3 regions of the Anoxybacillus sp. FSL W8-0104 genome follow, and region 3 is predicted to be linked to each of the others. Evidence: predicted binding sites of a transcription regulator. Region 3 holds the regulator's gene; each other region holds the start of a gene.
What was found. The regulator Rex, encoded in region 3, represses fermentation and respiration genes when NADH is low (regulators of the CRP and FNR family bind a similar motif). The targets are predictions, from matches to a motif close to TTGTGAAATATTTCACAA.
Positions count from the first base shown of each region.

Region 1: NST18_RS07320 (cytochrome c oxidase subunit 2A) is a predicted target of Rex. The motif match lies at 1,567-1,584, and genes of this name have one in related genera.
Region 2: pflB (formate C-acetyltransferase) is a predicted target of Rex. The motif match lies at 2,589-2,606, and genes of this name have one in related genera.

Region 1 is NZ_JBBOQU010000001.1:1,366,177-1,377,275, forward strand. Features, by position in the region: gene NST18_RS07310 (dynamin family protein) at 1-678, opposite strand, end outside; gene NST18_RS07315 (chemotaxis protein CheX) at 1,058-1,513, shown strand; gene NST18_RS07320 (cytochrome c oxidase subunit 2A) at 1,780-1,929, shown strand; gene NST18_RS07325 (cytochrome c oxidase subunit II) at 1,951-2,424, shown strand; gene NST18_RS07330 (b(o/a)3-type cytochrome-c oxidase subunit 1) at 2,421-4,070, shown strand; gene tnpC (IS66 family transposase) at 4,174-5,622, opposite strand; gene NST18_RS07340 (carboxypeptidase M32) at 5,721-7,235, opposite strand; gene NST18_RS07345 (ATP-dependent DNA helicase) at 7,289-9,217, opposite strand; gene NST18_RS07350 (THUMP domain-containing class I SAM-dependent RNA methyltransferase) at 9,314-10,465, opposite strand; gene NST18_RS07355 (putative bifunctional diguanylate cyclase/phosphodiesterase) at 10,472-11,099, opposite strand, start outside.
Region 2 is NZ_JBBOQU010000001.1:2,736,620-2,747,718, reverse strand. Features, by position in the region: gene pflA (pyruvate formate-lyase-activating protein) at 1-181, opposite strand, end outside; gene pflB (formate C-acetyltransferase) at 233-2,461, opposite strand; gene NST18_RS14670 (basic amino acid ABC transporter substrate-binding protein) at 2,762-3,568, shown strand; gene NST18_RS14665 (amino acid ABC transporter permease) at 3,635-4,288, shown strand; gene NST18_RS14660 (amino acid ABC transporter ATP-binding protein) at 4,285-5,007, shown strand; gene ald (alanine dehydrogenase) at 5,047-6,177, opposite strand; gene NST18_RS14650 (PucR family transcriptional regulator) at 6,298-7,527, opposite strand; gene NST18_RS14645 (aminoimidazole riboside kinase) at 7,626-8,591, shown strand; gene NST18_RS14640 (sugar-binding transcriptional regulator) at 8,720-9,661, shown strand; gene NST18_RS14635 (IS701 family transposase) at 9,889-11,070, opposite strand.
Region 3 is NZ_JBBOQU010000001.1:199,426-210,524, forward strand. Features, by position in the region: gene tsaB (tRNA (adenosine(37)-N6)-threonylcarbamoyltransferase complex dimerization subunit type 1 TsaB) at 1-389, shown strand, start outside; gene rimI (ribosomal protein S18-alanine N-acetyltransferase) at 411-833, shown strand; gene tsaD (tRNA (adenosine(37)-N6)-threonylcarbamoyltransferase complex transferase subunit TsaD) at 830-1,843, shown strand; partial or broken gene NST18_RS01185 (ABC-F family ATP-binding cassette domain-containing protein) at 2,137-4,023, opposite strand; gene NST18_RS01190 (IS1634 family transposase) at 4,124-5,782, shown strand; gene NST18_RS01195 (redox-sensing transcriptional repressor Rex) at 6,152-6,787, shown strand; gene NST18_RS01200 (YdiK family protein) at 6,797-6,970, opposite strand; gene NST18_RS01205 (CPBP family intramembrane glutamic endopeptidase) at 6,967-7,704, opposite strand; gene groES (co-chaperone GroES) at 8,008-8,292, shown strand; gene groL (chaperonin GroEL) at 8,362-9,978, shown strand; purine riboswitch at 10,831-10,932, shown strand; gene guaA (glutamine-hydrolyzing GMP synthase) at 11,027-11,099, shown strand, end outside.

The DNA of each region.
Region 1 (11,099 bases), 1.2 Mb from region 3:
TTCCTCGACAGAACGAGTAAACTGTGAAAATAGAAGTTCTTCATCACGATGTTTATCAATTTGATTCACAACTAAGTATAGCGTTTTTCCATACTGTGACAAACGCTTCGTAAACTCGAAGTTCAATTCCGCTTGAACATGATTGTAATCCATCACATAAAATATGACGTCCGCTAAATGAAGTGCCGACTCTGTCGCCAAGCGATGAGCATCATCGGTTGAATCAATACCTGGTGTATCCATAAGTACTATTCCGGACGGAATCACCTCTGTTTCATCGCTAATCTCGATCATGTCAATGGCGTCGCCATCCCGACAAAACGTTTTCACTTCGTCGTAATCATAAGGAGCCGTATATTCAATCCGTTCGCCAGATTTATAATATACACGCGCATACGGTTTCCCTGTTTTTACTTTCACAAGATTTGCACTTGTCGGAATTGGACTAGACGGTAAAAGCTGAGCACCGATCAACTCATTAATTAAACTAGATTTTCCTGCAGAAAAGTGTCCACAAAGAGCAATCGTAAACTCTTTATGATACACTTTTTTAATTAATTGTCTTGTTTTATTTGCTTGAGTCATGTCACCTCTTTTGATAAATTCGTCATGAAGTGCGATGAGACAATATAACCATTGTTGCAATGATTGTGTTTTTGTCATATGCATTTTCCCCATACCCCTTTTAAAAAATCTACCTTCATTTTACTGTAGTTCACAGAAAAATAAAATCCCCCTACTTATGAGGGGATTTTAATAAACGTAGCGCCTGTTCCTCTACACGAATTTACCACCTGGATGTACGACAAAATGTTCAATTTGCGAAACACAAATCCCGTTTTTTCTTAAAAACAATTTAAGTAAAAAAGCCTCCCTCACCACAATAGGAGGAAAGCTTTCGACGTTTTGAAAGGAGGTATGTTGTTGTGCACTTCCATTATAACGCAATTTATTGTTTCGTCACTATGTTTTTTTATGTTTTCTTTGTCTAGATTTGTCGAAAAATGATGTAATCGAAACGAAAAATTTGTTATGATGAAGAAAAAGGGGGCTTGTTATGGCTTTAGATGAGAAAATTACAACGATTTTAAACGGAACGATCGAATCGATTCGCTCTGTCATCCCGCTAGCAATGACAATCGAAAAACCTTCATTGTTTACACAACCTTTCACTCAAACGTCCATTAATGTATTGATTGGGATGACCGGAGACTTACGGGGACGCCTAATGATTGAAGGGCATGAAACGATATTTGGAAGTATCGGAGAAACGATGTTCGGCATGCCTTTAGAAGGTGAAATGCTCGAATCATTTACCGGTGAGCTCGGCAATATGATTGCAGGAAACTTAGCAACGATCGTATCTCAAAAAGGAATTACAATCGATATCACTCCTCCTACTGTTCTTGTTGGTCAAACAAGAATTTACGGTTTTGATAAAGCATTTCGCGTGCCGATTCACTTTGAAAATAAAGGAGAATTGCAGCTTATTTTAACAATTGATAACGAATAAGTGCAAAGAGAAGCTTGCGTTTGTAAGCTTCTTTTTTATTTTTTATCCATCTTTTTCTAAATATTTCACACTTTTTTCACAACCTCACAAAATTTGTGTGACAAAAGTCACAGCTACTCCTTATTTTTACGGTTATGATGATGGTAAAGTAACGAATGAACAATTTGTGAAATGTACGAAGAAAGCGTTTCATTTCGCAAATTGTTTTGTATGATGTAAGTGTATACATTTCTAATTAAGGTTTATTTAGGGAGGGAGGAATAAAAATGAAAACCCAATTAAACACAAACACCCCAAAAACAAAAGTGGAGAAAGAGCCTACATTGAAAGGAACGCTCGCTTCTGTTTTATTTTTAGGATTTTTCCTCATTTTCACGTGGGTAAGCGTATATTTCTTGTTTTTGAATCGTTTATAGAGAGAAAGGAGACGGGACGTTATGCACATGCATAAATATGAAAAAATTTGGCTGTTTTTCGGCATCGGTTCATTATTTGTATTTTTAGCTGTCTTAGGAGTTGGTGCATTCGCACAAGGAACACAGCCGCCAAGCTGTTTAACAACGATCGATCCGGAAAAAGTCGATCAAACACCACCATTTGATAAACCTGGTCTTATTAAAACTGGAGACAATGAATATCAACTCAATATCGTTGCTTCTGCATTTGCGTACACGCCAAATCAAGTCGAAATTCCAAAAGGAGCAAAAGTAACGATCAACGTAGCAACGAAAGATGTCATTCACGGATTTGAAATGGCCGGAACAAACGTAAATATGATGGTTGAACCTGGTTATGTAAGCAGCTACACACAAACATTCGATAAAGTCGGTGAGTATGTCATTTTGTGTAACGAATATTGCGGTGCCGGTCACCACTTAATGACGGCGAAAGTGAAGGTGGTTGAACAATGATGAACGGAACTTGGAAAGTAGATGCACGTGATGGCAAATTAGCCATGGCCCATATTTATGTCGCTTTCGTTGCTCTGGCGTTAGGAGGACTCGCTGGTCTATTACAAGTACTTGTACGCTCTGGAAAACTAGAATTACCGGCAGGCATTAGCTATTATACAATTTTAACAACGCATGGCGTATTGCTTGGACTCGTTTTAACTACATTTTTCATTATCGGTTTTCAATTTGCAGCTGTAAGTCGGACGGCTGGAACGCTTTCTGATCGCGCACGCTTTTGGGGATGGGTCGGTTTTTGGCTCATGACAATTGGTACAGCAATTACTGCCTTTTACATTTTAATTGGTGAAGCTTCTGTTTTATATACATTCTATGCACCACTACAAGCACACGCGGGTTTTTATATTGGTTTAACACTTGTTGTTGTCGGTAGCTGGGTGAGTGGATTTGCGATGTTCGCTCATTATGCAAAATGGAAAAAAGCTCATCCTGGTCAAGTAAGTCCGTTACTTACGTTCATGTCTGTTGTTAACATGGTGTTATGGCTCGTTTGCTCGCTCGGTGTTGCAGCAACTGTATTATTCCAACTTATTCCTTGGTCATTAGGTTATGTCGATCGCATTAACGTACTTGTGAGCCGAACATTGTTCTGGTACTTTGGTCACCCGCTCGTCTATTTCTGGTTATTGCCTGCATATATGATTTGGTATGTGATTATCCCAAAAATTATTGGCGGAAAAATGTTTTCAGACTCACTTGCTCGCATGTCGTTCATTTTATTCTTAATTTTCTCGATTCCTGTCGGTTTCCACCATCAACTTGTGGAGCCTGGAATCGATCCAGCTTGGAAATACTTACAAGTTGTTTTAACGTTTATGGTTGTTATTCCATCATTAATGACAGCGTTCTCGATGTTTGCAACGTTTGAGATGTACGGTCGCTCCAAAGGGGCAACAGGATTGTTCGGATGGTTACGTAAACTCCCTTGGGGTGATGCTCGTTTCTTTGCACCTTTTATCGGTATGTTGTTCTTTATCCCTGCTGGTGCCGGTGGTCTTATCAACGCATCACATCAATTAAACCAAGTTGTTCATAACACGATTTGGGTAACGGGCCACTTCCACTTAACATTAGCGACAACCGTTGTATTGACATTCTTTGGTGCAGCTTATTGGCTCATCCCACATTTAACAGGACGTGTGATGACAAAAGCGATGAACCGTTTAGCGATCATTCAAACGATCGTTTGGTCGATTGGTATGATTTTCATGTCTGGTGCAATGCACTTTGCAGGGTTGCTTGGCGCTCCTCGCCGTTCAGCATTTTCAACATACGGAGATGCACCACAAGCGCTAGAGTGGATTCCTTACCAAATCGCTCAAGCAGTTGGCGGGACAATCTTATTCATCGGTATTATTCTTGTGCTCATTATCGTTACAAACTTAGCATTTTTCGCTCCAAAAGGTGAGACAGAGTTTCCAGTTGCTGAAGTTGCTGAACAGGCTGAGCGTACACCACTCGTATTTGAAAACTGGAAATTATGGATCGGCATTACTGTTGTACTCATTTTAATTGCATATACTGTTCCATTTATCGATATGATCCAAAATGCACCTCCTGGCTCAAAAGGATTTAAACTTTGGTAAAAAAAACCGGGCGTTTGCCCGGTTTTTTTTGTAACTATTCACTCCGATAGTAGTATGTAAAGAAGCGCAACACAAATAGGGCATCCCCGTAATAGAAAATGCCCTAAGTGGTAGAAAGAACGCGATCAAGCGTGTCACCCGTCAACAGAAGACATAACGAATCCCACACGTTTTTTTCGTGTTTCGTCAGTGTGGAAACGATGCTTCTTGTGATACAAAAAGACTGGGCGAATGTTTCTACGCGAAACGTACCCGAAATGTTCTCTTTGACTTTAACCATGCGAAGATCGCGTTCGGCTTGGTTGTTGTCAAAGGGAACATGTACTTCACGTAAGAAACGCAACGCTTCTTCCTTTCGTTTCTGAAGCCGTCGAACAAAAGCGAGTGCTTTTTTCGGAAGAGGTGTCATCGTTTCCAATCGATGTTGTGCTCTTTCTAGGATGCGATCATACACTCGTTCCCACCGTCTCGCTTCTTCTTCGGAAAGTGCACCGTGATGGGCTTCGACGGCTTGCTTGGCGGCTAACAGAAACGTGGTCATGCGCATCGCCCACGTATGCCCTTGTTCGATGAATCCTTTTAACTCACGCAAATGGTGGGCATGACAAAGGGCATGGGTGGCATGTGTGTATTTCGGATACGTACCGAACCCATCGTGCATCATCGTCCCTTTGTATTGTGGAAGAATCCCGATCTCATCCGTTGCTTTCTTTCCACGAGAAGCGTGAGAAGCCAAGTATGTATATCTCGATGTACACGCGACATGCACCCATGCGAGTTTCCCATTGATGCGCAAACTCGTTTCATCGACATGCAGGATGTTGGATTCAAGTAAGGCGTCTTCGATGATGTCCATATTTGATTCCAGCGCTTCGCGTCCTCGTTTCACCATATTGGCAAGGGTTCCTGTACTAATCGAGTGTTGATATAACGCTTCGATTGTATCACTTAAACGCTTGTACGGGATCAATTGGATATGATGTAAATAAACAACGAGCGCAGTAAGGCGTGGACCGTATTGCACATGATTCGTGACATGGGATGGGAATTCGGCTTGTTGCACGCATCGACAATGCGGACACGATTTCACTTCACGTTCATGTTGTGTCACCTCGATCGCCACAGGAGGGACATCAAACACTTGACGGATATCGACTTTGAACGGTTTGACGTCACGCAAAGAAACCCCACATCCTTGACACGTATGCACACGGTGGACGACACGATGATGTGGATGTTCCACTTGACGGAGCGTCGTTCCTTGATGTCCTTCTTGTCCGCCTGGCTTGTTGCCAGATGGTTGACGAGAAGAACGTGTGTTGGCAAAACGGTCAGAAGATGGGGGCAAATGGCTATTGGAGCTGTTTTTTTTCGTGCGTGCTTCCAGCTCTTGAACACGGTACTTCAGTTGTTCATTTTCTTTGCGTAGCTGTTTGTTTTCTTTCAACAGTTGCTCAATGACTTGTTGTTGGTGAGTAATGAGCTGCTTTTGTTGTTGGACTTTGCTGATTAAGCTTTCAACTGTAAATACAGCTTGTTGTACCGTCAACATGCGATTCACCTCCTTGTCTATCAATATTCACATCATAGACAGGAAAAGCAAAAAATATTCAGCTCACTTTATGATGTGGCTGAATAGTTACTTTTTTTTTATAATCGATAAATATGTTTATATTTATCTTCCAAATAGCGAATCAAGTAAGTTGGATTTAACCCCTCTCCAGTTACTTCATACAAAATCTCAAGCGGCTTTTTCGTCTTTCCATATTGGTGAATATGGTTTGTAAGCCACTCTCGAATACGCCCGAATTCCCCGTTTTCAATCAACTGATCAATATTTGTCAACTCTTTCTCCATTGCGTATTTAAACTGGGCGGCATACATATATCCGAGGGCGTATGACGGAAAATAACCAAAACTTCCCCCAGCCCAATGAACATCTTGAAGAATCCCTTCTGCATCACGTTTTGGACGAACACCTAAATACGCCTCATATTTTTCATTCCAAATATGTGGTAGATCTCTTACTTCAATTGCGTCATCAAACAACGCTTTTTCCATTTCATATCGAATAATAATATGTAATGGATACGTCAACTCATCCGCTTCAATGCGAATAAGAGACGGTTTGGACTCATTAATTGCGCAATAAAAATCATCCAATGAAATGTCAACAAAATGCGGAGCATATTGTTGTAGCAAGCTATAATATCGCTTCCAAAACGAATAATGACGAGCAATAAAGTTTTCATAAAACAGCGACTGCGACTCATGAATGCCCATCGACGTACCATCGTAAAGCGGTGTACCTGCCCATTCTTTAGAGATGTTCTGTTCATAAAGAGCGTGGCCGCATTCATGAATCGTACCAAATACTGCTGTTCGAAAATCGTTTTCGTCATATTTTGTTGTAATTCTGACATCCCCTTCATTTAACGTTATCGCAAAAGGATGTACAGTTTCATCAAGTCGTCCTGCATCAAAATCATAGCCTAATTCTTTTAAAAGGACTAGACTAAACGCTCGTTGCTTTTCTTTCGGAAATGACTGAAATAAAAAGTTCGTTTTCGGTTTGTTTCGCGACTCGTTAATTTGTTGAACGAGCGGAACAATATGATTGCGTAATTTTGAAAACACATCATCTAACAAGTCGACAGTCACACCAGGTTCGTATAAATCTAATAACGTATTATATGGGTGTCCATTTGTCCCCCAATATGTGACAAAGCGTTTTGTGAAATCAACAAGTTGCTTTAAGTATGGTTCAAAAAGCGAAAAGTCAGATTTCGCTTTCGCTTCTTCCCACACACTCTCTGCTTTTGATTGTAAAATGACATATTGTTTGTATTCATCAGCAGGAATTTTTTTGTTGCGTTCATACTCTTTTTGGCATTCTGCTAACGTATAACGAGTGACCGACGATACTTGTTCTTGTACAGACTTCGTTGAAAGTTCCGCAATATATGCGGCCATTTGCTCGGACGTTGACATATGAAACACCTCTTGTGATAACATCCCGATCACTTCCGAGCGTTGGTCAATCCCTTTCTTCGGCGCCCCTGTACGTAAGTCCCAATACATAAGCGAAATCGCTTCCTTATATGCCATTATTTTTTTGACATACTGTAAAAACTGCTTCTCTACTGCTTGAATATTTTTTTTCATCTTCTCCCTCCATTCCATTGTATTTGTTATTCTACAATACTTATAAATTTCCTTCATTTTTGATGTACGTCTGTCGGCAGTACACGCTTTATTGTTTCAATCACTTGCATAGGTTCATCGTCTGTCACAAAAATACATACAATTCCCCGATCATCTCGTTGGCGAATAAGTCTGCCTACCCCTTGTCGTAATCGTAAAATCATGTATGGAACATCGACTTCCCAAAATGGATTGTCTGTTTGTTTTCGTTTCGCTTGAAAAACAGGGTCATCTGGCGGATAAGGGAGCGCCCAAATGATGACGTTGCTTAGTGACGGACCAGGAATGTCTAATCCTTCCCATAAATGTTGGGCACATAAAATCGTTTCCTCTTCGTTTTGAAAGCGCGAAACGAGTTCGCTAATTTCTTGATCGCCTTCAAATAAAAAAGTGAGTCCTTCTTCTTGTTGTGCACGAGCTTTAAATTCATTCAATTGTTCGCGCGTTGGGAACAATACAAGTGCACGCCCGTTTGTTTCCCGAATTTTTTCGATAGCGTATGCGTATTTCTTTTCAGATGTGCGTTCGTTATTTTCAAATATCGGCATATAAATCGCCATTTGTTCATCATAGTCAAACGGGGAATCAACATGAAATGATAAATACTCATCAATACCCAGACTTTTTGCCATATAATCAAATGATTTTTCATTGGATAATGTGGCAGATGAAAAAATAAATGGTATACGTTTAGAAAATACTTTTTCGCGCAACACTTCTTGAACCGTTCTCGGCATAATAACAAGCGTGTTGCCATCGAGCGACGATTCGAGCCATGTAATCGCATCCCGATTATGAATGAATAAATATAGTGAATGGTGAATTTGATCTAAGTATTCATCAACAACTTTCAATTGATAATGGTCGATCGTATACGTCTCACTCTCAAATACGAGCTCGTCTCCAATTTGTTCAACTTTTGTTCGTAACGTTTGTGCTAGTTGTAACAGAGACGGAGTGAACATTAATTCTTGACGATTGGATCCTGGTACCGCTTTAGCATGATTCATCAACTCATCAAAAAACCGTGCACTAAGTTCTAATGTATCTTCGATTAAGTAAGCTAATTGTTCGCGAATATCATTTTCTAATAAACGAGAAAGCAACGTTTCTAACGTCGCCTCTTTCATGCGATATGTTAACGCTTTTTGAGCAGCAAATTCTAATAAATGCCCTTCATCAAAAATGACACAGCTCGCTTCAGGTAAAAGTGGTAACTGCCCTTCGCGTTTCCGTGCTTCATACGTCCAAATATGTTCCATATAAAAATCGTGAGAACAAATAATTAAATCCTTCGCTTTGCGATAGTAATCGCGCGATAACGTTTGCCCACAACGATGACGTTTTTCACACGCTAAACAGTCTTGAAACGGATCCCAAGCAATTTTTGACCATTGCTCATCGCTTAAGTGAGCGTAATCTTTTCGATCGCCATAATGGTAAAACGTTTGAAGCGGAGCATGGTCATGAACAAATGAAGGCAATTCATCAAAAATTTGTTCATATAATTCCTCTTCCTCCGTCATCAATATATCGTCTAATTTGTTTAAACATAAATATTGATCGGGCGATTTCGCTAGGCGAACGTCGATGTTTATGTTTAAAACGCGTGAAATTTTAGCAATATCTCCTTCTTTTTTTACAAGCTGTTCAATTAACGTTTCATCTGCACAGGCAATAATGGCTGGTTTTCCGATATAACGTGCATAACAAATGGCATAAAGCAAATATACAATCGTTTTTCCTGTTCCTACTCCAGCTTCAGCAAACATCACTTTTTTCTCTTTAAATGCCCGCTCAAGTTGAAATGCCATAAAAATTTGTTCATCTCGCAATTCAAAACCTGCTTCAGGTAAAATATCGTAAAATACATCCCCGATCCATTCGTTAAGTTTATCAAAAAAATTCTCATTTTTATTTAATACAAACGGATATTTGTTCATACTTTTTAGCTCCTCCATTAATTTTAACGAAGTACACAAACATTAATTATTGACCAAAAAAAGAAAGATGTCAATGAAGTTGAAAAGAAAAAGCTGTCAATGAGACAGCTTGTCATATGAACGTGGCGGACGAGGTCCCCAAAATTGATAATATTGTGTTTCAATGAAACCGTTAAATAATTTGCGACGCTTCGTTGCTTGCTTCCCGTACAATTGCTCAAAATGGCGGTGAGAGGTCAATATATAAATCGACCACGTATCGAGTGCAGCGAATGTTTTTCCCATTTCTCGATATAACTGTTCTACTTCTTCCTTTTCTCCTAATCGTTCACTATAAGGAGGATTGCCGACGATGACGCCATATTCCTCTTTCGTTCGAAAATCTTTCACTTGCATTTGCTTAAATGTAATCAAATCTGCTAATCCTGCTTCTTGTGCGTTTGTTTTCGCGATGTCGACCATGCGGTGATCAATATCAAATCCGACAATATGTAGCGGTTGATCATAGCGTGCTAAATCTTCCACCTCTTCCCGCGCTTCATCCCATAAATGAGGTGGAATCCAACTCCATTGTTCAGATACAAAATCGCGGTTAAATCCTGGTGCGATATTTTGACCAATCAGCGCCGCTTCAATCGCAATCGTTCCCGACCCACAAAACGGATCAACGAATGGACGATCTGGTATCCAATTCGTCAACCGAACGAGCGCTGCCGCTAATGTTTCTTTTAATGGTGCCTCTCCTTGTCTTACGCGATATCCTCTTTTATGCAACCCTACCCCGCTCGTATCGATCGTTAATGTAGCAACATCTTTATGGAGAGCAACTTCAATACGAAACAACGCACCCGTTTCTTCAAACCACGAAACACCGTAATGTTGCTTTAAATGTTCTACAATCGCTTTTTTTACAATCGCTTGGCAATCGGATACACTAAACAATGTTGATTTGACTGATTTTCCTACAACAGGGAATTGGGCATCAACCGGTAAAAACTGTGCCCACGGAAGCGTTTTTGTTTGTTCAAATAACTCATCAAACGTCGTTGCGCGAAATTCCCCTACTTTTACCTTTACACGGTCAGCTGTGCGAAGCCATAAATTTGTACGGCAAATCGCCCGCTCGTCCGCCACAAATGTCACTTTTCCATTGTCCACTTGACAATCATACCCGAGCGCACGCACTTCATCTGCAACAATCGACTCAAGCCCCATTGCTGCAGTAGCAATTAATGTGATCTGTCCCATATTCATTCACCTTTCATTGATGTATTCGTCCCATTCTTGAACAAATTGTTGTACCTCGTCGATTGGCATCGGTTTAGCAATGTAATATCCTTGCACCATATCACATTGTTGTTTATTTAAAAATTCATATTGTTGCTCTGTTTCGACCCCTTCGGCCACAACAGCTAAGTGCAAATTGTGTGCCATCATAATAATTGTAGATACAATCGTCGCATCATCACTATATAAGGAGAGACGTCGAATGAACGATTGATCAATTTTTAAAATATCGATTGGGAAACGATGCAAATAACTTAAAGAAGAAAAACCTGTCCCAAAGTCATCAATCGCCAACTTAAAACCGTACCGTTTAAGCTGTACAAGTTTTTGAACAGATTCCTCTGCATTTGGCATAATCGTACTTTCCGTCAGTTCTAATTTAAAAAAGCGTGGGTGAACATTGTTCGCTTTTACAATATGTGATACTTGTTCAACAAAATCATCTTGTTGAAAATGGACAGCTGAGATGTTTACTCCGACTTTCATATGCGGAGCGAACGAATGTATCGCCTTTATATGTATACACGTTTGTTCTAACAGCCATTTCGTAATTGGAACGATAAATCCTGTCTCTTCTGCTAATGGAATAAATTGC
Region 2 (11,099 bases), 2.5 Mb from region 3:
ATGTTTGGGCATCAGCGATGATTTCATCGACGGACATTTGCTTTCCTTTGCCAATTTCCCACGTATCTGCGTTGTGGCAATATTGACAACGCAATAAACAGCCTTGGGTGAAAATGACATAACGAATGCCAGGACCATCAACTGTTCCGCACGATTCAATCGAATGAATAAATCCGTTCATGATGTTTGCCTCCTAGGTAGAAAGCTCCCACGCATCGTGGGAGCTTCCGCGTCACATTGTTTCATGGAACGTCCGATTAATGACATCAATTTGTTGTTCACGTGTTAATTTAATAAAGTTCACCGCATAACCTGATACGCGAATCGTTAGTTGCGGATATTTTTCAGGATGTTCCATCGCATCGAGCAACGTTTCGCGGTTAAAGACGTTGATGTTCAAATGGTGACCGCGTTTTTTAGCATATCCGTCTAAAATTGCCACAAGGTTTTGAACGCGTGTTGCATCATCTTTACCGAGTGCTTTTGGCACGATTGAGAACGTGTTTGAAATGCCATCTAATGCATATTCATACGGTAATTTTGCGACAGAGCTTAACGACGCAAGCGCACCTTTTGTGTCGCGGCCGTGCAACGGGTTAGCGCCAGGTGCAAACGGTTCGCCTGCGCGACGGCCGTCAGGTGTATTTCCTGTCTTTTTCCCATAGACGACGTTTGACGTGATTGTTAAGATCGATGTTGTATGTTTTGAATCGCGATACGTTTTATGTTTGCGCAATTTTGTCATAAAGCGCTCAACAATATCGACTGCAATTGAATCGACGCGATCATCGTTGTTTCCATATTTCGGGAAGTCGCCTTCAATTTCAAAGTCGACCGCTAAGCCATTTTCGTCGCGAATCGTTTTTACTTTTGCATATTTAATTGCGCTAAGTGAGTCAGCGACGACAGAAAGACCAGCAATTCCCGTTGCCATCGTGCGCATGACGTTTGTATCATGAAGCGCCATTTCAATGCGCTCATAACAATATTTATCGTGCATGTAGTGGATGACGTTTAACGTATTAATGTACAACTCAGCTAGCCATTCCATGACGTTGTCAAATTTGCGCATCACTTCATCGTAATCTAAGTATTCAGATGTGATTGGCGCAAATTCTGGACCGATTTGCACTTTTAATTTTTCATCTACGCCGCCATTAATCGCATATAATAATGCTTTCGCAAGGTTTGCGCGCGCGCCGAAAAATTGCATTTGTTTACCGATGCGCATCGCGGATACGCAGCACGCAATGCCGTAGTCATCGCCGAACTCAGGGCGCATTAAATCGTCATTTTCATATTGGATAGAGCTTGTTTGAATCGACATTTTCGCGCAATATTTTTTGAACGCTTCTGGTAATTTTGTCGACCAAAGAACCGTTAAGTTTGGTTCTGGCGCTGGACCTAAGTTATCAAGCGTATGCAAGAAGCGGAATGAGTTTTTCGTCACAAGCGGACGGCCGTCAATCGCGACACCGCCGATCGACTCGGTTACCCACGTTGGGTCGCCGCTAAATAGCTCATTATATTCTGGTGTTCGCGCGAATTTGACGAGGCGTAACTTCATAACGAAATGGTCAACGAGCTCTTGTGCTTCCCGTTCTGTTAATGTCCCTTCTTGCAAGTCGCGTTCGATATAAATATCTAAAAACGTAGAAACGCGACCTAAACTCATTGCTGCACCGTTTTGTTCTTTAATCGCCGCAAGATAAGCGAAATATAACCATTGGAACGCTTCGTGTGCGTTGCGCGCCGGCTTTGAAATATCGTAGCCGTAGCTTGCCGCCATTTCTTTTAGTTCTTGGAGGGCGCGAATTTGCTCTGCTAGTTCTTCGCGGAGACGAATAATGTCTTCGCTCATTGTACGCGCACCTGTATTTCGTAAGTCTTTTTTCTTTTCTTCAATTAAACGATCAACGCCGTATAAAGCAACGCGGCGATAGTCTCCGATAATGCGGCCGCGTCCATAGGCGTCAGGAAGCCCTGTAATGATGCCTGCTTTGCGCGCCGCTTTCATTTCGTCCGTATACACGTCAAATACGCCTTGGTTATGCGTTTTACGATATTGAGTAAAAATTTTCTTTACGTCATCGCTCACTTCATATCCGTAAGCTTCGCACGCCTGCTCCGCCATGCGAATGCCACCAAATGGCATAAGTGCCCGTTTAAACGGTTCGTCTGTTTGAAAACCGACAACTTTTTCAAGTTCTTTATTTAAATAGCCAGGTCCGTGCGATGTAATGGTCGATACGATTTCCGTATCCATATTGAGAACGCCGCCTTTTTCGCGTTCAAGTTTTGAAAGTTTCATCACTTGTTCCCAAAGTGTTTTTGTCGCTTCAGTTGGACCTTGTAAAAACGATTCATCCCCTGTGTAAACGGTTACGTTATTTAAAATAAAATCGCGAACGTCAATTTCTTTTTTCCACTTATCGCCTTTGAACGTTCTCCAAGCGTCCATTAAAGCTTCGTTCACAGTAAGTAGCGCCATCATAATCTCCTCCCAATCATTATCATTAAGGAATAGTACCCCCTATATAAAGAATACTACTTCTTTACAAAGATGGAGGGATGAAATGATGACAAATTTGTGAAATGTTGATCAAAAACATTTTCTAAAATAAATATTTTTCAAAAAATTATTTTTATAAAATTTGTTGCATAAAAAATAAAAAGCTGATAATATGTGAAACATGAAGAACATAGCATGTTTATACAAAGATACTCATTGTTTTACAGCAAATAGTAAGGGGGAGTAACAATGATAAAAAAAGGAATGATTGCAACACTTGTTTTTATACTTATGTTCGCGCTTGTCGGATGCGGCGGTTCGACAGAAAAGACGACATCAAAGGAACAGAAAAAGAAAATTACCGTTGTGACAAATCCATCATTTGCGCCGTTTGAGTACATGGATAAAGGAGAAATTGTCGGTTTTGATATTGATTTATTAAAAGCGGTAATGGACGAGGCTGGACTAGAATATGAATTAAAAGGCATCGGTTGGGATCCGTTATTTGCAGCCATTCAAGGAAAAACAGCGGATATGGCCGTTTCCGGTATTACGATCAACGATGATCGGAAAAAAACATACGACTTCTCTATTCCGTACTTTGAATCGACACATATGATTCTTGTCAAAGAAGGAAGTTCGATTAAAAGCGCGAAAGATTTACAAGGAAAAGTAGTCGGTGTGCAAAACGGGACAACAGGACAAGAAGCGGTTGAAAAAATTTTAGGAAAAGAGAATAAAAATATTAAAAAGTTCGAGGATACAGTCGTCGCAATTATGGACTTATTAAACGGCGGTGTGGAAGCTGTTGTGACGGACAATGCTGTCGCAAACGAATATATAAAAAATAATCCAGATGCAAAAATCGTGGCATTTGAAGATCCAGATCATTTTGAATCCGAATTTTACGGTTTTATGTTCCCGAAAGGTAGCGAACTCAAACAAAAAGTAGACGAAGCGTTGAAAAAAGTCATTGAAAATGGCACGTATACAGAAATTTATAAAAAGTGGTTTGGCACAGAGCCGAATATTGAATCATTACAACAACAGCAATAACATGGATGTAAAAGTTGCGTAACTGTCCCCGGTTACGCAACTTTTTCAAAGGGAAAGGTGAGACATATGGATTTTCGTTTTGATATTGTAGTTGAATATGCGCCGTTCTTTCTTAAAGGGGTATTGTGGACGATCGGCCTATCATTAGTCGGTATCGTCTTTGGTACGGTGCTCGGGTTAGTGATTGGGCTTGGAAAAATGGTTCAAAACCGCTTCATTCGTCTTCCGTTTGATTGGTACGTTCATTTTTTCCGTGGCACGCCATTATTTGTACAAATTTTACTTATTCATTTCGGTGTGATGCCTATTTTTACCTCTCAACCGAATCCTCTCGTATCAGGAGCGATTTCCTTATCTTTAAATGCCGCTGCGTATATCGCAGAAATTTTTCGGGCCGGCATTCAATCGATCGATCGTGGTCAAATGGAAGCAGCTCGCTCGCTCGGTATGACACATGTACAAGCGATGCGTTACATCATTTTACCGCAAGCGATTAAGCGAATGATTCCGCCGCTTGGCAACGAATTTGTCGTTCTTATTAAAGATTCATCACTTGCAGCAATTATTGCGGCACCTGAGCTTATGTATTGGGGACGAGCGATGCAAGGGCAATATTATCGCGTTTGGGAGCCTTACTTAACTGTTGCCCTTATTTATTTAATTCTCACTCTTTCGCTAAGCAAGTTGCTACACTGGTTAGAAAGAAGGTATGATGCATGATTCAAGTGACCAACTTAAAAAAATCGTACGGATCGCTACATGTGTTAAAAGGAATTGACGTGCATATTCGTGAAAAAGAAGTTGTCGTTGTCATTGGTCCTTCCGGTTCAGGAAAATCGACATTTTTACGTTGTTTAAACATGCTTGAAGATTTCGATGAAGGCGATATTATCATCGATGGATTTCGTTTAAAAGATCCGAAAACGGATTTAAATAAAGTGCGCGAAGAAGTAGGAATGGTATTTCAACGATTCAATTTATTTCCGCATATGACGGTGCTGGATAACATCACACTCGCCCCGATGAAAGTGCGCAAATGGCCAAAGGAAAAAGCGGAAGAAAAAGCGCTACAATTGCTTGCGAAAGTCGGTTTACAAGATAAGGCGAACGTATATCCAGATTCATTATCAGGTGGACAGGCACAGCGTGTCGCGATCGCTCGTGCGCTTGCGATGGAGCCGAAGGTGATGTTATTTGACGAGCCGACGTCTGCGCTCGATCCCGAAATGGTCGGGGAAGTGCTTGCCGTCATGAAACAACTAGCAAAAGAAGGAATGACGATGGTCGTCGTGACACATGAAATGGGATTTGCTCGTGAAGTTGGGGATCGTGTGCTCTTCATGGACGGTGGAGTGATCGTAGAAGAAGGAACGCCACAACAAATTTTTGATGCGCCACAACATGAGCGAACGAAGTCGTTTTTATCCAAAGTGTTATAGGAAAAAGGTGTCCAGTTTGTCAAGACACCTTTTGTTTTTTTATGCTAATAGTTGCTTTTCCAAAGCTACTTCGACCGGAACGTAATCGTAACCGAGGTCGCGTGCGACTGCTTCGTATGTGATTTCTCCGTTTGCGACGTTTACACCGAGGCGTAATGCCGGGTTGTCCGCAACAGCTTTTTGCACGCCCTTGTTTGCAATTTGTAGTGCGTACGGCATTGTGACGTTTGTCAATGCGAGTGTAGAGGTGCGTGGAACCGCCCCTGGCATGTTCGCGACTGCATAGTGAACGACGCCGTGCTTCACGTATGTTGGGTTGTCGTGTGTTGTCACATGGTCGCTCGTTTCCGCAATGCCACCTTGGTCGATCGCTACGTCAACGATGACAGAGCCTGGTTGCATCGCTTTTACCATTTCTTCTGTCACAAGTTTTGGCGCTTTCGCCCCAGGAATTAATACGGCACCGATCACAAGGTCGGACTCGGCGACAGCTTGCGCGATGTTCATTGGATTAGACATAAGCGTATTAATTTGGCTTCCGAAAATATCATCAAGTTCACGTAAACGTTCGGCGCTTAAGTCGATAATTGTTACGTTTGCGCCTAAGCCGATCGCAACTTTCGCAGCGTTTGTTCCAACGACACCACCGCCGATAATCGTTACTTTTCCACGACTAACGCCAGGAACGCCTGAAAGAAGAATTCCTTTTCCGCCTTTTGGTTTTTCAAGGAATTGTGCACCGATTTGTGCTGCCATGCGTCCTGCTACTTCGCTCATCGGTGTTAAAAGTGGCAACGTACGACCAACTTGTACTGTTTCATAAGCGATCGCAATGACACCCTTTTCTTTCAATGCACGTGCCAACTCTGGCTCAGCAGCAAGATGTAAGTATGTGAATAGCACTAATCCTGGACGGAAATACTCGTATTCGCTCGGTAGCGGCTCTTTTACTTTCATAACCATATCCGCTTGCGCCCAAACGTCTGCAGCGCGCTCAATGATTTGTGCCCCTGCATTCACATATGCTTCATTTGTAAAACCGCTTCCAACTCCTGCATCTTTCTCAATGATAACAGTATGTCCATTGCTGACAAATGACATAACGCCAGCAGGTGTAATGGCAACACGATTTTCGTTATTTTTAATTTCCTTTGGAACACCAATAATCATAAGCTGTTTCCCCTTTCATGTTGTCTTTTTGTATTATCTACAGTATAAACGGTTTTTATCATTTGTTGTTTGTTAAGAAGGGAGAAAGAAAAAACGAGCTTTTGTGGATTTCCACAAAAGCTATGTTGTCCGATATTTGTCTAATTTCATATCGATATATAGTTTCACTTTTTCGCTCATGTTCCCTAGGTCGATGTTTCCGATTTCATTGATTCGCTTCAGACGGTAAGCGAGCGTATTCGGGTGAATATTGAGCGTTTTCGCCGTTTCGTTGACGTTGCTGTCACAGTCGAGATACGTTTCGATCGTCTCAACTAAGTTTGTATGATGCTGTGCATCGTATTGTTTCAGCTTTTCGAGTGCTGCGTTGTGGAAATCCCCATGTCGTTTTTTCTCAAAAAGTAAATCAAAAAATTGATACATGCCTAGATGTTGATAACTTTGAATATTCGCAAGTTGATGAGGAAAGGCGCGTTTCATTTTCAATACCGTTTGCGCTTCTTCGTAGCTTTTAGCAATTTTTGTATAGCATTCATATACATTTCCGAATGCTCCCATCATAATGTCAACGCGAAATCGTTCTTTCATTTGCGTCATAAATGAACGGAAAAATCGTTCAATATGTACTTCTCCATAGACGTTCGAACTTGGCGCAACGAGCACAATTAACCGCTGATGATCAATCGTATAAAGCGGAATAGCGAGTTGTTGCGTCGTTTTTAATAAGTAATCAATTTGCCGCTCTACTTGCGTTTGAATGTGTTGTTGAAATTGAAAAATGCCGACAGAAAAAAACGGATACACATGTACGTTTAGTTGATGGCATTGTTCAACGATGTCATGGGAAGATGAAAAATGTCCGGTGAGTAGTTTCCAAAAAAACTCTTGAATGCGCTCTTCTTTTTTATGTTTGCGAATTTGTAATTGCAACAATAAATTTTTTGCTGCTTTCGCTGCTTGTTTTAACAAATCAAACTGATGTTCTGTCCACGGCTCATTCATTTCAATTGCCCAAATAAATCCGAGCACCTCTTTATTTTTCCAAGTCGAGATAGCGATGCGATTGCCTAGCCCTACTTCTGAAATTTCGGCGACACGAACAGGCTCCTCACTTTGTAAAAGTTTTGGAATCACCCCTTCGCGCCATAAACTATTAATGACGCGCTCGGGCACACGACGATGAATGATGGTCGCTGTACGGGCGGGATCGGTATAATGCTCATGTCCACTGTAAGCAATTAAGCGATGGTTTGCATCTTCAATCGTAATCGGACATTGCAATAACTCGCTCACACGATCGGCAAACTCCTCTAAACTTTCAAAATGAGTGGCAAAAGGGTTCACAAACATCCACTCCGTTTCGTATGTTGTTTTACGATCATTGTAGCACGTTTTATTTTTGTGCGTTGCATTTGCATAATTAAACGTATTACGATGGAATGGGAGGGATGATGATGAAGCAAGGAGTTATTAGTCTTGGTGAAGCGTTAATTGATTTTATTCCGCTCGATGCAACAAATCGGGTTTACCAAAAAAGTCCTGGTGGGGCGCCAGCGAATGTCGCGGTCGGTGTTGCACGGCTCGGTGTTCCAGCGACGTTTTTAGGGAAAGTTGGTCGCGATGTATTAGGCGTTTTTCTAAAAGAAACGCTTGATGCATATGGAGTGAATACATCTTTCCTTCAATTTAGTGATGATGTTCGCACAGGTGTCGTTTTTGTAACGTTAGCTGAAAACGGAGAACGAAGCTTTGATTTTTACATTAATCCGAGTGCCGATCGCTTTTTAAGCGAAAAGGAAGTGGATGAGTCGTTATTTTTGACGCATCGCATTTTCCATTTTGGTTCTATTTCACTTATTAGCGAACCAGCACGAAGCGCGACAAAGCGGGCTGTTATGTTAGCTAAAGAAAATGGAATGATCGTCTCGTATGACCCGAATTTACGTCTCGGTCTGTGGGAAAACGAACAACAAGCTCGCGAAATGATTATATCTATGTTAACTGAAGCGGACGTATTGAAAATTTCCGAAGAGGAATTGACATTTATTACAGGGGAAGAAGATATTCAAAAAGGTGTAGATGCCCTTGCTTCCTACAACATTCCACTTATTGTCGTCACGCTAGGAGAAAACGGAAGTTATGCGTTCACGAGGGAAGGATCGGTATTTACCCCAGCGCTTAAAGTAGAGGCGGTGGATACGACAGGGGCAGGAGATGCGTTTGTTTCCGGTATGCTTTATTGCTTGCATGAGCAAGAAGGGGCGATCGACGACTTGTCGCTTGCGGAAGTTGAACAAATGGCGCGTTTTGCGAGTGTTTCAGGGGCGCTAGCTGCATCAACAAAAGGGGCGATGACAGCTTTACCGACGCGTGATGAAGTCGAACGAATTTTACGAGAAGGTTGGTCGAAATAATAGAAATTATGTTAAAACTTTTGCTTGTCAAATGATCAACTGCTTTCGTATGATGAAAGAAAAGGGAGTATTCCTTCAAATATGGAAGGTTGCTCCTTTTTCATTCAATGACAAAAGGTGATGAAGCGATGGAGCAAGATAAGTTAAAAAAAGTAGTGGAAGCAGCGAAATTGTATTATTTACTAGACTACAATCAAAACGATATTGCGAAAAAGCTTGGCGTATCGCGGCCGACGGTGTCACGTTTACTACAACAAGCAAAAGAAGAAGGAATTGTAGAAATTAAAATTAATGATCCTGCCGAAGATATTCAACAGCTAGCAACACAACTTGAACAAAAGTTCAATTTAAAAAAAGCAATTGTTGTATCCGTTCCTGAACATCAAGATGGCATTATTAAAAAATATTTAGGGAAAGAGGCGGCTGAATATTTACGTTCGATTGTAAAAGACGGAGATGTCATCGGCGTCACATGGGGGACGACGCTGTATCATGTTGCGTTACAGCTTAAACATAAGCATGTGAAAGACGTCAAAGTCGTTCAATTAAAAGGTGGCGTCAGCTTGTCGGAAACGAATACGTTCGCTTCTGATATTTTACATTTGTTTGGAAGCGCATTCAATGCAACGGTACATCACTTGCCTCTCCCGGCCATCGTCGATCATGTCGTTGTTAAGCAGGCAATGGAGGCAGATCGCCATATTCGCAAAATTCTCGATCTCGGTCGACAAGCGAATATTGCTGTATTTACGATTGGATCAATTAAATCGGAGTCGCTATTGTTCCAGCTTGGTTATTTTACAGAAGAAGATTTGCAAACGATTTATTCAAAAGCAGTCGGTGACATTTGTTCACGCTTTTTTGATCAAAACGGAAAGCTATGCAGCGAGGAGTTAAATGCCCGCACGCTTGGCATTGAGTTAGAAGAGTTGAAAAATAAGGAATACTCGATTGTGATTGCGGGAGGTATTCATAAAGTGGCAGGCATATACGGAGCATTGAAAGGAAAATATGCAAACGTATTAGTAACAGATCAATTTACTGCCGAATGTTTGTTAGAAAAAGAATAAAAAACGACAAACGGGGGAAAAGAAGAAAGCCCCCTTTATTTATGCAAAGAAGGAAGAAAGATGGAGCAAAAACGTGAATTTTATTTTACGTTTGTTCATGCTAACGTTTACATATGTTCGTTTTCCTGTTATATTGATGATGTAATCAAAAATTCAACTTAGTAACTGTAGTTGAGCAATTTTCGTTACAATAATTACCATTTAAAAAGAGACAAACAGGGTACCCCTTATGCCACGTGGAGCTGTTTTTTCACGGTATCAATGGGAATATTTTGTTTTGCTGCACGATAAATGAACTCCACGAGGCTATGTCCTTTTCTCTTGCGCAGGAGATCGAGCCCATCCGAAAAATCACTGTTAGACTCGAACATGCTGTACACATACGCAAGTTGCACCAAGATCCAATACCGTTTCACCGCCCGACGCCCGCGAACGCGGTATCCATCGAGTTTCAGCTGGTCTTTCGCTTGACGGAAAAAACATTCGATCGACCAACGTGCAGCATAGTAGCGCAAGATCTCTTCATCGCTTAGCTCGCGATCGGTGCTCAAGACGCAATGAAGATGTTTCGGCGTCATCGGCTGATCGGCTTTCCATGCGAGCAGCACCACGGCATCCTTGAGACCGTTCAGAGCGCCTTCGTAGCGATACACCCGATAACGCTCTTTTCCCACCGTGACGAGGCGGGTATCCCGTGGCTCCATAGATTTGGCAAATTCTTTTGCTTGAATGGCCGTCCCTTTTGGATAGAGAATCCGATTCGTCTTCAGCATCGCGATGACGTGGAACCCTTTTTTCAAGCAGGCTCCCACGAGGGTTTTCGATGGATACCAAGAGTCCATGAGCACATAAACGGGGCGACTCACATCCAACGAAGAAAGCATCTCGATCGCGAGTTCCCCTTTGCTTTTCCCCGCCGTCTTGTCGTAGAGGCGAAAGGCAAAAGGAAACGCTTGAGTCATCGTATGAACCATGAGCCAAACGAGAGAATGTCCCCAAATCGATTTTTTCTCTGCGTGACAATAGTGCCAATCACACCCTTGAATGGCGTGTGTTGCCCGTGACGAGGGCTTCGTTTTTTGGCAAATCGTATCATCGATCGAAACAAAAATGGGTTGATTCTCTCGTTTCGAGCTGCGTTCGACACGATGAAGCACCCACTGTTGGAGTTTGCGAAGCAGCGTCTCTTCCTCCCATGGGCTTTTCGTGAAAAAATGGCTCAGTGTCGTGCGATGGTTCGGATGAAAACTCCCATGATGTAGATCGGTCAGCGTTCCCGAAAAGCCCTTTGTAATCATCGCATCCACGATATGAACGAGATGCTTCATGACAGGTTTCGAGAAATAAAGGGCCAACCCCAACATCGTCAAAAACTTGTGGATTCCTTGGTGATGTGCTAATCTATTCATGAGACATGAACCTCCTTGTGAATGGTTTG
Region 3 (11,099 bases):
TTGGCGGGCTTATTGTTCCATTAATAGACGCTCGACGCGGACAAATTTATACTGGTCTTTACAAAGTAGAAGGAGATCACGTGCAATCGATCGTAGCGGATCAAGTCATTTTAGCTACTGATTGGGCGAATGAATTAAAAGCATATGATCAATCCATTTTATTAGTTGGAAATGATAGTGTACTACACGAAGCTACGTTTGTTGAAGTACTAGGTCGTTCTGTTCAAGTAGCTTCAGCGACACTTCACAATCCGCGCCCAAGCGAACTTGCATGGTTAGGAATGAACCGTGAGCCAGAATATGTTCATACGTTTGTCCCAAACTATATTCGTTTAGCAGAGGCAGAAGCGAATTGGCTTGCTCGTCAGCAAGAAAGGACGGAATGTTAAGTGGACGTTTCCTTCCGTTTTATGACGCTTCAAGATCTTGATCGCATTATAGAAATTGAGCAGCGTTCATTTACACTGCCGTGGAGTCGTTCCTCTTTTCACCAAGAATTAACAAATAATCCGTATGCTCGTTACATTGTGATGGAGCATGATGGACAAATCATTGGTTATTGTGGCATGTGGCTGGTCATGGATGAGGCACATATTACAAACATTGCAGTATTACCGGAGTTTCGCGGGAAAAAATTAGGAGAAGCACTAATGAAACAGGCGATGGCGTTGGCGAGAGAAGAGGGGGCAAAAACAATGACGTTAGAGGTGCGAGTATCGAATATCGTTGCACAGTCGTTGTATCGGAAACTTGGTTTTTTAAATGGAGGTATTCGTAAAAGATACTATTCGGATAATCAAGAAGATGCTTTAGTAATGTGGGTGAAATTATGAGCGAAAAAGACATATTTGTGCTTGGAATTGAGACAAGCTGTGATGAAACAGCTGCAGCCATTGTGAAAAATGGACGTGAAATTGTAGCTAACGTTGTCGCTTCACAAATGGAAAGCCATCAACGATTTGGAGGAGTCGTTCCTGAAATTGCCTCCCGTCACCATGTTGAACAAATTACGCTCGTATTAGAAGAAACGATGAAACAGGCAAATATGGATATAAGTCAACTTGACGCGATTGCAGTAACAGAGGGACCGGGATTAGTTGGGGCGCTATTGATTGGTGTAAATGCGGCGAAAGCGTTGGCTTTTGCACATCGCATTCCGCTTGTTGGTGTGCACCATATCGCAGGACATATTTACGCAAATCAACTTGTACAAGAAATGAAATTTCCGCTTCTGGCGCTTGTTGTGTCTGGAGGTCATACAGAGCTCATTTACATGAAAGAGCATGGGATATTTGAGGTGATTGGAGAAACGCGTGATGATGCGGCTGGAGAAGCGTATGACAAAGTTGCCCGGGCCTTGCAACTCCCTTATCCAGGGGGACCTCATATCGATCGTTTAGCGAAACAAGGGAAACCAATTATTGATTTACCGCGCGCGTGGTTAGAAGAAGGTTCGTATGATTTTAGTTTTAGTGGATTAAAATCAGCGGTTATTAACACGTTGCACAATGCAAAGCAACGTGGAGAAATGATCCGACCTGAAGATATGGCGGCAAGTTTTCAAGCAAGTGTCGTTGAGGTATTAGTGAGAAAAACAATCGAAGCAGCCATGCATTACAGCGTAAAACAAATATTGCTGGCTGGCGGTGTGGCGGCAAATGAAGGGTTACGTACACAATTACAAAAACAAATGAATCAACTGCCAGAAGTCGAGTTAGTTATCCCGCCGTTGTCGCTTTGTACAGATAATGCAGCGATGATTGCAGCAGCGGGAACAGTATTATTTCAACAAGGAAAGCGTGCCACCATGGCATTAAATGCAAACCCAAGTTTACTGTTATAGTAAGAAGGTGTCCCAAAAGCAATGGGGCACCTTTTTCTAATTGTCATACGAATTTTTCTAAGAACAATTCAGCTTGTTGTGGATTATTTTATCCACATACATGTGAATAATGTGGAAAACGTTGATTGTATGTTATTTTATCATAACAAGTTAACCACAACAAAATGGGGGATTTTTCTTTTGTTGTTGTGGGTAATGTGGAAAAGTTGGTGAATAACTTATATTTAGGTGTTTTTTCTGTGGATATCTTTGTGTAAAAGATGAGCTAGCCCACAAATGGAGCTAGCTCGTTATTATTTTTGTAAAAGTTCCCATTGTTCGAATAACTCGTCGAATTTTTGTTTCAGCTCATCAATTTTTCCTTGAGTATCCCGAGCTTTTTCATAGTCGTTGTAACAGGAAGGATCATATAATTGTTGTTCATACGTAGCAATTTGTTGTTCGATTCGCTCCATTTCCGTTTCTAGCTGTTCGATTTTTCGTTGTCGTTGTCGTTCTAATTTTTTTCGTTCTTTTTCTTCTTCGTACGAACGTTTTGGTGACAACGATTCGCCCGTTTTAGTTTTTTGGCTAATTTGTCCAAGCTCAAGCAGCTCTGCTTTTTTTGCTACGTAATAATCATAGTCCCCTAAATACTCAACAAGACCGTCTGTGGATAACTCATATATTTTTGTTGCAATTTTGTTAATAAAATAACGATCGTGTGAAACGAATATAATTGTTCCTGGGTATTCTATGAGCGCTTGTTCTAGCACTTCTTTGCTATCTAAATCCAAATGGTTTGTCGGTTCATCTAAAACTAATACGTTTGCTTTCTTCATCATGAGTTTAGCGAGAGCGAGTCGCGCTTTTTCTCCACCGCTTAACGTCTGAACAGGCTTCAATACGTCGTCACCAGAAAATAAAAAGTTGCCGAGAATGGTCCGAATTTCTTTCTCTGTTCTTAATCGATCTTCGTCCCACAGTTCGTCGATCACTCGTTTGTTTGATGTTAATTGTGCTTGTTCTTGATCATAATAGCCAATTTGTACGTTTGTTCCGTAGCGTATTTCTCCTTGTTTCGGATGGAGTTGTTTGATGATCGTTTTTAAAAGAGTTGATTTTCCAATTCCATTTGGTCCAATTAATGCGATACTATCACCGCGAGTGATGCGAAACGAAAGATTTTTTGCAATGATGTGATCGTAACCGATCGCTAAATCGTTAGCTGTTAGCACATCATTTCCGCTTGGGCGTTCGATTTCGAAACGAAACGATGCCGATTTTTCATCACCGAGTGGCTTGTCGATGATATTCATTTTTTCTAATTGTTTTCTACGGCTTTGTGCTCGCTTCGTTGTTGATGCACGAGCGATGTTGCGTTGAATAAAATCTTTTAATTTTGTAATTTCCTCTTGTTGTTTTTCATACAATTTTAGTTGTTGTTCAAATTGTTCAGCACGTTGTTGTAAGTAGCTTGTATAGTTTCCGACATATTTTTTTATTTTTGTGCGTGATAGTTCATACACTTGTGTCACGATTTGGTCAAGAAAATAGCGATCGTGGGAGACGATAAGAATGGCTCCATCGTAATTTTTTAAATATTGTTCAAGCCATTGCAACGTTTCCATATCTAAATGGTTTGTCGGTTCATCTAAAATGAGCAAATCGGGCCTTGTAAGGAGCAGTTTACCAAGCGCTAGCCTCGTCCGCTGTCCACCGCTCAATGTAGATACTTTTGTCGTATAATCGTACTGTGAGAAGCGGAGACCATGGAGAACCGAACGAATATCTGCTTCATATTGATAGCCGCCTTTTTCTTTGAATTCTGTTTGTAAACGATCATATTGCTCAAGTAGGCGCTCATAGTCAGCATCATGTAAACTCATTTGTTGTTCTAGTTCGCGTAATTGTTTTTCCATTTGTTGTAGCGGGGCAAACACATCGAGCATTTCTTCCCAAATGGAACGATGCGCTTGCAACCCTGTATATTGATCTAAATAACCGATCGTTACGTGTTTCGGTTTAATGATTTCGCCTGTGTCGTATGACAACTGTCCGGCAATGATTTTTAATAATGTCGATTTTCCCGCGCCATTTCTTCCAACTAACGCAATACGGTCTTTTTCTTGTATTTCAAGCTTAATGTCTGATAAAACTTGTTCTGCTCCATATGATTTGGATAGTTGATTTACTTGTAACTCACATTTCGCACCCTCTCGACAAAAATCGGGAGGATTTTTTTATCTTCCTGTCGAATAAAACCTTGGAATACAAGGAAAGCAAAGGAGTTTGCTCATCATGGACGTTCAAATTCGGGCCATTTATGAAAGTTCTTATTTGAATATAATAAGCGCCCTGTTCAAAGATCTTGACCTTCCTCAGTTGATTGATCGTCTCGTTCCCGTGGATCCGCAATGCCAAACTCGAGCCAGCGATATCGTCAAACTAATCGTTCTGGATATCTTGAGCGGCCGGCAAGCGCTCGTTCATTTGGAACAATGGGCGCATGACATCGATTTGCCGAAGCTGATTCGGCCAGGGCTGGAGCCGTCTTGGTTCAACGACGATGCCATCGCGCGTCATTTGGATCGCCTGTATGAGGCGAATATCCATCAAGTCCTTTCGTCTTGCCTCGTGCAGATCTACAAGAAAGAAGGCCTCTCTCTTCGCGTCTTCCACGCCGATACGACGGACAAGACCGTTTATGGCGCGTATGAATCGGCCTCGCCGGATGCCTTGCAGATTACGCATGGCTACAACCGGCATCATCGTTGGCAAAAGCAGATCGGATTTGGGCTGATTGGCAACGAGGATGGCATCCCGTTTTATGGCGATGTACACGACGGCAACCTGCCGGATAAGACGTGGAATCCCGAGGTGTTGTCCCGTGTGCAGAAACAGCTGAAGCAGGCGAAGATCGAAGATGAATGGATTTATGTTGCCGATTCTGCCGCCATGACGAAAGACACACTGGCGCAAACGAAGGCCGCCAACGCCTTTTTGATCACAAGAGGCCCTTCTTCGCTCCGGATCGTCAAAACCGCGCTGGCTAAAGCTGATGCCCAAGACACGCCGTGGAGCGATCCGTTCTCCTTAGCGGAGAAAAACGGAGCCACCTACCGGGTGTGGGAAACGACATCGACGTACGAAGGTCATTCGGTCCGGTTGATCGTCGTTGAATCCAGCGCGCTCGACCAACGAAAAGGAAAGACGCTCGAAAAAGAGCGAAACCAAGAAGCAGAGCTTCTTCGGCAGAAACAAACCCAGTGGGAAAGCCGTCTGTTTTCGTGCCGGGAAGACGCCGAACAAGCCCTAGCGTCTCTAAAGACGTCCCTTCGTCTCCGGTTCCATCGCGTCGAGGCGTCGGTCGAAGCGATCGTGCGTCCGAAAAAACGGCGCGGACGTCCGAAAAAAGGGGCGGAACCGGACATGGAAACGCTGTACGCCCTTCGCTTGAACGTGGAATTCGACCAAGATGCGTGGGAACAGGCGAGACGGAAAGCGTCCCGGTTTGTCCTTGTCACGACAGTTCCGGAGGAATGGAAAGGTCAACCGATGGATGCGAAAGAGATCTTGAAGTTGTATAAAGGCCAAATCTCGGTGGAAATGAACTTCTCTTTCTTGAAAGACCCGTTCTTTACGGATGAGATTTACGTAAAAAAACCGGAACGGGTCGCGGTATTGGGCTATTTGTTTCTGTTGGCCTTGGCGATTTACCGCGTCTTCCAGCGCCGGGTGCGTCAGTTCATCACCCCGGAACACCCATTAAAGGGCGCGGGAGGCCGGAAACTGACCCGACCGACCGGACAAGCGATTTTTCAATTGTTTTGGTATGTCAGAGTCGTCCTGTTGGAACTGCCGGATGGACGAATTCAACGCGCGTTAGGTCAACCGCTCACGTACGAGCAGCGAAGGATTCTGCAAGGATTAGGGATGGACGAGAGCATTTACGTCTAATGGGATAAAGAACGACCAACGATGGTAAAAAAAGGATACCATCGCTTTTGGTGTTGGTTTAAAAGTTATTCTAAAAAACTGAATAAAAAATCCTTTTGTTCCGCCCTACCAAGGTGCGAAATATGAGTTGTAAAATGATCATTCTTTCTCACCTCAATCTTCTTTTGATAGTGTAACGTACTTTCTTGATATTCGGCAACACTAGTGTACGAATAACAAATTTGACAAAAATAATAATAAAGGGTACAAAGGAAAGACAGAATGAAAAAAATAGTGTATAGTTTAGAAGTGGGAAGAATTTTTTAGACGTATAGGAGAGAAAAATGAAAGCGCTAACTATTTGTGAAAGGAAATGTGGGGGATTGACTCGTGAATAATGAACAGCCAAAAATTCCGCAGGCGACCGCAAAGCGACTACCGTTGTACTATCGTTTTTTGAAAAACTTGCATGCATCAGGCAAGCAACGTGTATCTTCAGCGGAGTTAAGCGAAGCTGTAAAAGTCGATTCAGCAACGATTCGCCGAGATTTTTCATACTTTGGTGCGCTTGGAAAAAAAGGATACGGATATAATGTCAATTATTTGCTGTCATTTTTTCGTAAAACGTTAGACCAAGATGAGACGACAGAAGTGGCGTTATTTGGGGTTGGAAATTTAGGGACTGCATTTTTAAACTACAATTTCAGCAAAAACAATAATACGAAAATTGTGATGGCGTTCGATGTAGATCCAGATAAAGTCGGAACAGAAGTCGGAGGGGTTCCGGTTTATCATTTAGATGAATTGGAGGAGAAACTCGGGGGAATTGCCGTAGCGATTTTAACTGTTCCTGCCCAAGTTGCTCAACCGATTACTGACCGACTTGTTCAACAGGGGATTAAAGGGATTTTAAACTTTACACCTGCTCGCCTGCATGTGCCAGAACACATTCGTGTTCATCATATTGATTTAGCGGTCGAATTGCAGTCACTCGTTTATTTTTTAAAGCATTACGGAAATGAATAAACCTCCCGTTTATGAGCGGGAGGTTTTTTTCAATAAAGAGCGAATAGCTGTGCCAAAATCAAATGTTGCAATTAGGATGAACAGCATTGTTGTTACGTCCCAAATGCCGTCATCAGCACTATCCACAGCAAAATAAGTAAATAAAATGCCCATTAGAAAGTAAAATAGTGGTTCATATTTCATGAAAACAGCCTCCAAATGACGAATTGCATTTGTTCTGCTTCGCGCATAATCTTCTCGATTTCTTCAGCGAATAATATTTGTATGGCAACGACAAACGTGTTCATCAACACGTGTGCTGCAATAGGTACGAGAATGCGTTTTGTTTTCACATATAAGAAGGCGAACACAAACCCCATTGTCGCATACAAGAGCAAATGTTCAAACTCTAAATGAACAACAGCAAATAAAAGTGAACTGACGAGCGCTGATAAGAAAAAATTGTATTTTTGATACAACGTCCCGAAAATAATTTTCCGAAAGATGATTTCCTCTAAAATTGGTCCGACGACTGATGTAACGAGTATAAGAGCTGGTGTCAATTTGACCATTTCAACGATGCGTCTCGTGTTTTCGGACCCCATTTCGACACCAAATAGGTGCATCTCAATATTAGCTGCAATGCCTTGGGCGAAAAGAGCGAGCAAAAACCCCCCAATCGCCCAAAAGAATGACATGCCAATCGATGCTTGATGGCGATCATATGAGTATTTCATATCTTCTTTCATAAAATAAAGAACGAGAAAAAGAGCAATCGGGAAACTAATAACAGCCCAGTAACCAGAAGCGATCGATATGGCTATATCTTTATTTGATGCGTTAATAAATCCGCTATGCGCAAGTAAAGGAACGCCGACTAAACTCGATAGTTGCATAGCGACGTATGTAATGATGACATACCAATATTGCTTTTTCACATGTTCAACCCCTTCGTGCAAATTGTCTAGCTTTAGACGAGCATTTTCTAAGCGTCTGCTTCCTTAGCTGAGCGAATGATCGTCCTCTGCTTTCTAAATTGAATACTTTTTCATTTTATCATATTTTTTGTATGAATTTCGAAAGGAAAGACATAATGTTAAAGAGGGAATCATTTAATGAAAAATTTTTAACTTCCTACTTGCAAAATTAAAAAAAGTTCATTAATATAATAAGTGTGTTAGCACTCAATAAGAATGAGTGCTAATAACGGAACGAAAATCTAATTAAGGAGGTCGTTTGCCGTGTTGAAGCCACTAGGTGATCGTATTGTCATTGAATTAATTCAAACTGAAGAAAAAACAGCGAGCGGAATTGTCTTACCAGACACAGCAAAAGAAAAACCACAAGAAGGAAAAGTTGTGGCAGTTGGTTCAGGTCGCGTTCTTGATAATGGTGAGCGCGTAGCTCCAGAGGTAAGCGTTGGTGACCGCATCATCTTCTCAAAATATGCGGGTACAGAAGTAAAATATGATGGAAAAGAATACTTAATTTTGCGTGAAAGTGACATTTTAGCTGTGATTGGTTAATCGTTCGCCTGATAACATATAAAGCACATAAAAATACTTAACTAAAATTTCATCAAGGGGGTAAGATGTATGGCAAAAGAAATTAAATTCAGCGAAGAAGCTCGTCGTGCGATGTTACGCGGTGTAGATAAATTAGCTGATGCAGTAAAAGTAACATTAGGTCCAAAAGGTCGTAACGTTGTATTAGAGAAAAAGTTCGGTTCTCCATTAATTACAAATGACGGTGTAACGATTGCGAAAGAGATTGAATTAGAAGATCCGTTTGAAAATATGGGTGCGAAGCTTGTTGCGGAAGTAGCAAGCAAAACAAACGACGTTGCTGGTGACGGTACAACAACAGCAACTGTATTAGCACAAGCGATGATTCGCGAAGGATTGAAAAACGTAACAGCTGGTGCGAACCCAATGGGCATTCGCAAAGGTATTGAAAAAGCTGTTGCGGTCGCTGTGGAAGAATTAAAAGCGATCTCTAAACCAATCGAAGGCAAAGACTCCATTGCTCAAGTTGCAGCTATTTCTGCGGCTGACGAAGAAGTTGGTCAATTAATCGCAGAAGCAATGGAACGCGTTGGTAAAGACGGTGTCATTACATTAGAGGAGTCTAAAGGTTTCACAACAGAATTAGATGTTGTGGAAGGTATGCAATTTGACCGCGGTTATGTATCTCCATACATGATTACAGACTCTGATAAAATGGAAGCTGTATTAGATAATCCATACATCTTAATTACAGATAAAAAAGTTTCAAGCATTCAAGAACTTCTTCCTGTATTGGAGCAAGTTGTTCAACAAGGCAAACCATTGTTAATCATCGCTGAAGATGTAGAAGGTGAAGCGCTTGCTACATTAGTTGTGAACAAACTTCGCGGTACGTTCACAGCTGTTGCAGTTAAAGCGCCTGGCTTCGGTGACCGTCGCAAAGCGATGCTTCAAGATATCGCGATTTTAACAGGCGGTGAAGTCATTACAGAAGAGTTAGGTCGCGAATTGAAATCAACAACAATTGCTTCACTTGGTCGTGCAGCGAAAGTCGTTGTGACAAAAGAACATACAACAATCGTTGGTGGCGCTGGCCGTGCGGAAGACATTCAAGCACGCATCAACCAAATTCGTGCTCAATTAGAAGAAACTACTTCTGAATTTGACCGTGAAAAATTACAAGAGCGCTTAGCGAAATTAGCTGGTGGCGTTGCGGTAATCAAAGTTGGTGCGGCAACAGAAACAGAATTGAAAGAGCGCAAATTACGCATTGAAGACGCATTAAACGCAACACGTGCGGCAGTTGAAGAAGGTATTGTTGCCGGCGGTGGTACGGCATTAATGAACGTATACAACAAAGTTGCAGCGATCGAAGCTGAAGGCGACGAAGCAACTGGTGTGAAAATCGTTCTTCGTGCGATCGAAGAGCCAGTTCGTCAAATCGCTCACAACGCTGGTTTAGAAGGTTCTGTTATCGTTGAACGTTTAAAAACAGAAAAACCTGGCATCGGCTTCAACGCAGCAACTGGCGAGTGGGTTGATATGATTGAAGCTGGTATCGTTGACCCAACAAAAGTAACTCGTTCTGCGCTTCAAAACGCAGCATCTGTTGCGGCTATGTTCTTAACAACTGAGGCAGTTGTTGCTGACAAGCCAGAAGAAAACAAAAACACACCTGGCATGCCTGACATGGGCGGCATGATGTAATGCAAAAACTACCCCTGTTTCAAAGGGGTAGTTTTTTCTTTTAATTCACTCAAAAAACAAAGAATAGAGCCAACAGCTTGAATCCATGCTCCAGCGATACTGATCGACTGCCCGTCTTCTTTATTTCCTCGTTCCTCATACACTCAGTACATCGGTAGTTTCAGCATCTGCCTCTAAGGCGTTTTCTGTCGCTTGCAATACGTTTCCCCATAAATCAAGAGCAAACTGTTTTTTTGTCGCTTAGAGAAGGAATGCTCGCAATGGCCGAAGTAACAGTACCTATCGCTTGAGTAAATGAACCGATCAGTGCTTTCGGTTGATTCATCCTATTTCGCGCAGGAGACTCCCACTTCAACGACCAAAGGGAGTAAGTGGGAGAGGAATGCGCGTTCCCCCTTTCTTTTGTGTATGATATAATAAAGGCGTGGAGAAAACCGTTCAATAAAGGCACTCCAATAACTGCTACTCGATGTATGGAGTTGGTTACAGGAAACGTTGTAACCGTAAAACATCGAGCGTAGGTCCGTCTGTTGTGTGTGGAAGCCAAGTACTGCCAACAGACACACCGAGAGAATCGGTAACGATGCAGGCATGACCTGCGTCGTTGGGTAGTCGTCAACCTGCCCCTGATGCAACCCCAAGTCAAGGAAGGAGGACGAAATCCGTTTGCACTTCTGGGGAGTTGCAAGCCCTCACTTCAAGCGTTAGCTAAGTGGGGGTAGTTGACGTGCATTCTCCTACAATTTTTGCTCATATATCATATGCAAGTTACATATTGTTGTTAATTGTTAGAAAATTGAATAAAAAAGACAGCATCTTGACCGACGAGGAATGAAGTTGGTAGAATGGATTAAAATTTAAGATGCGCACCTTCGTATATCCTCGATAATATGGTTCGAGAGTCTCTACCGGGACACCGTAAATGACCCGACTACGAAGGCAGTGTTCTATATTGCTAGAATTCTGCCTTCGTTTTTTTATGAGAGGGTATGAATGCTAGCTTTTTTATTATATGTAGATGAGGTGATTTCGTTTGAGTCAACAAGAAATGATCGTCGTTTTAGATTTTGGTAGCCAGTACAATCAGTTAATTACGCGCCGCATTCGTGAGTTTGGTGTGT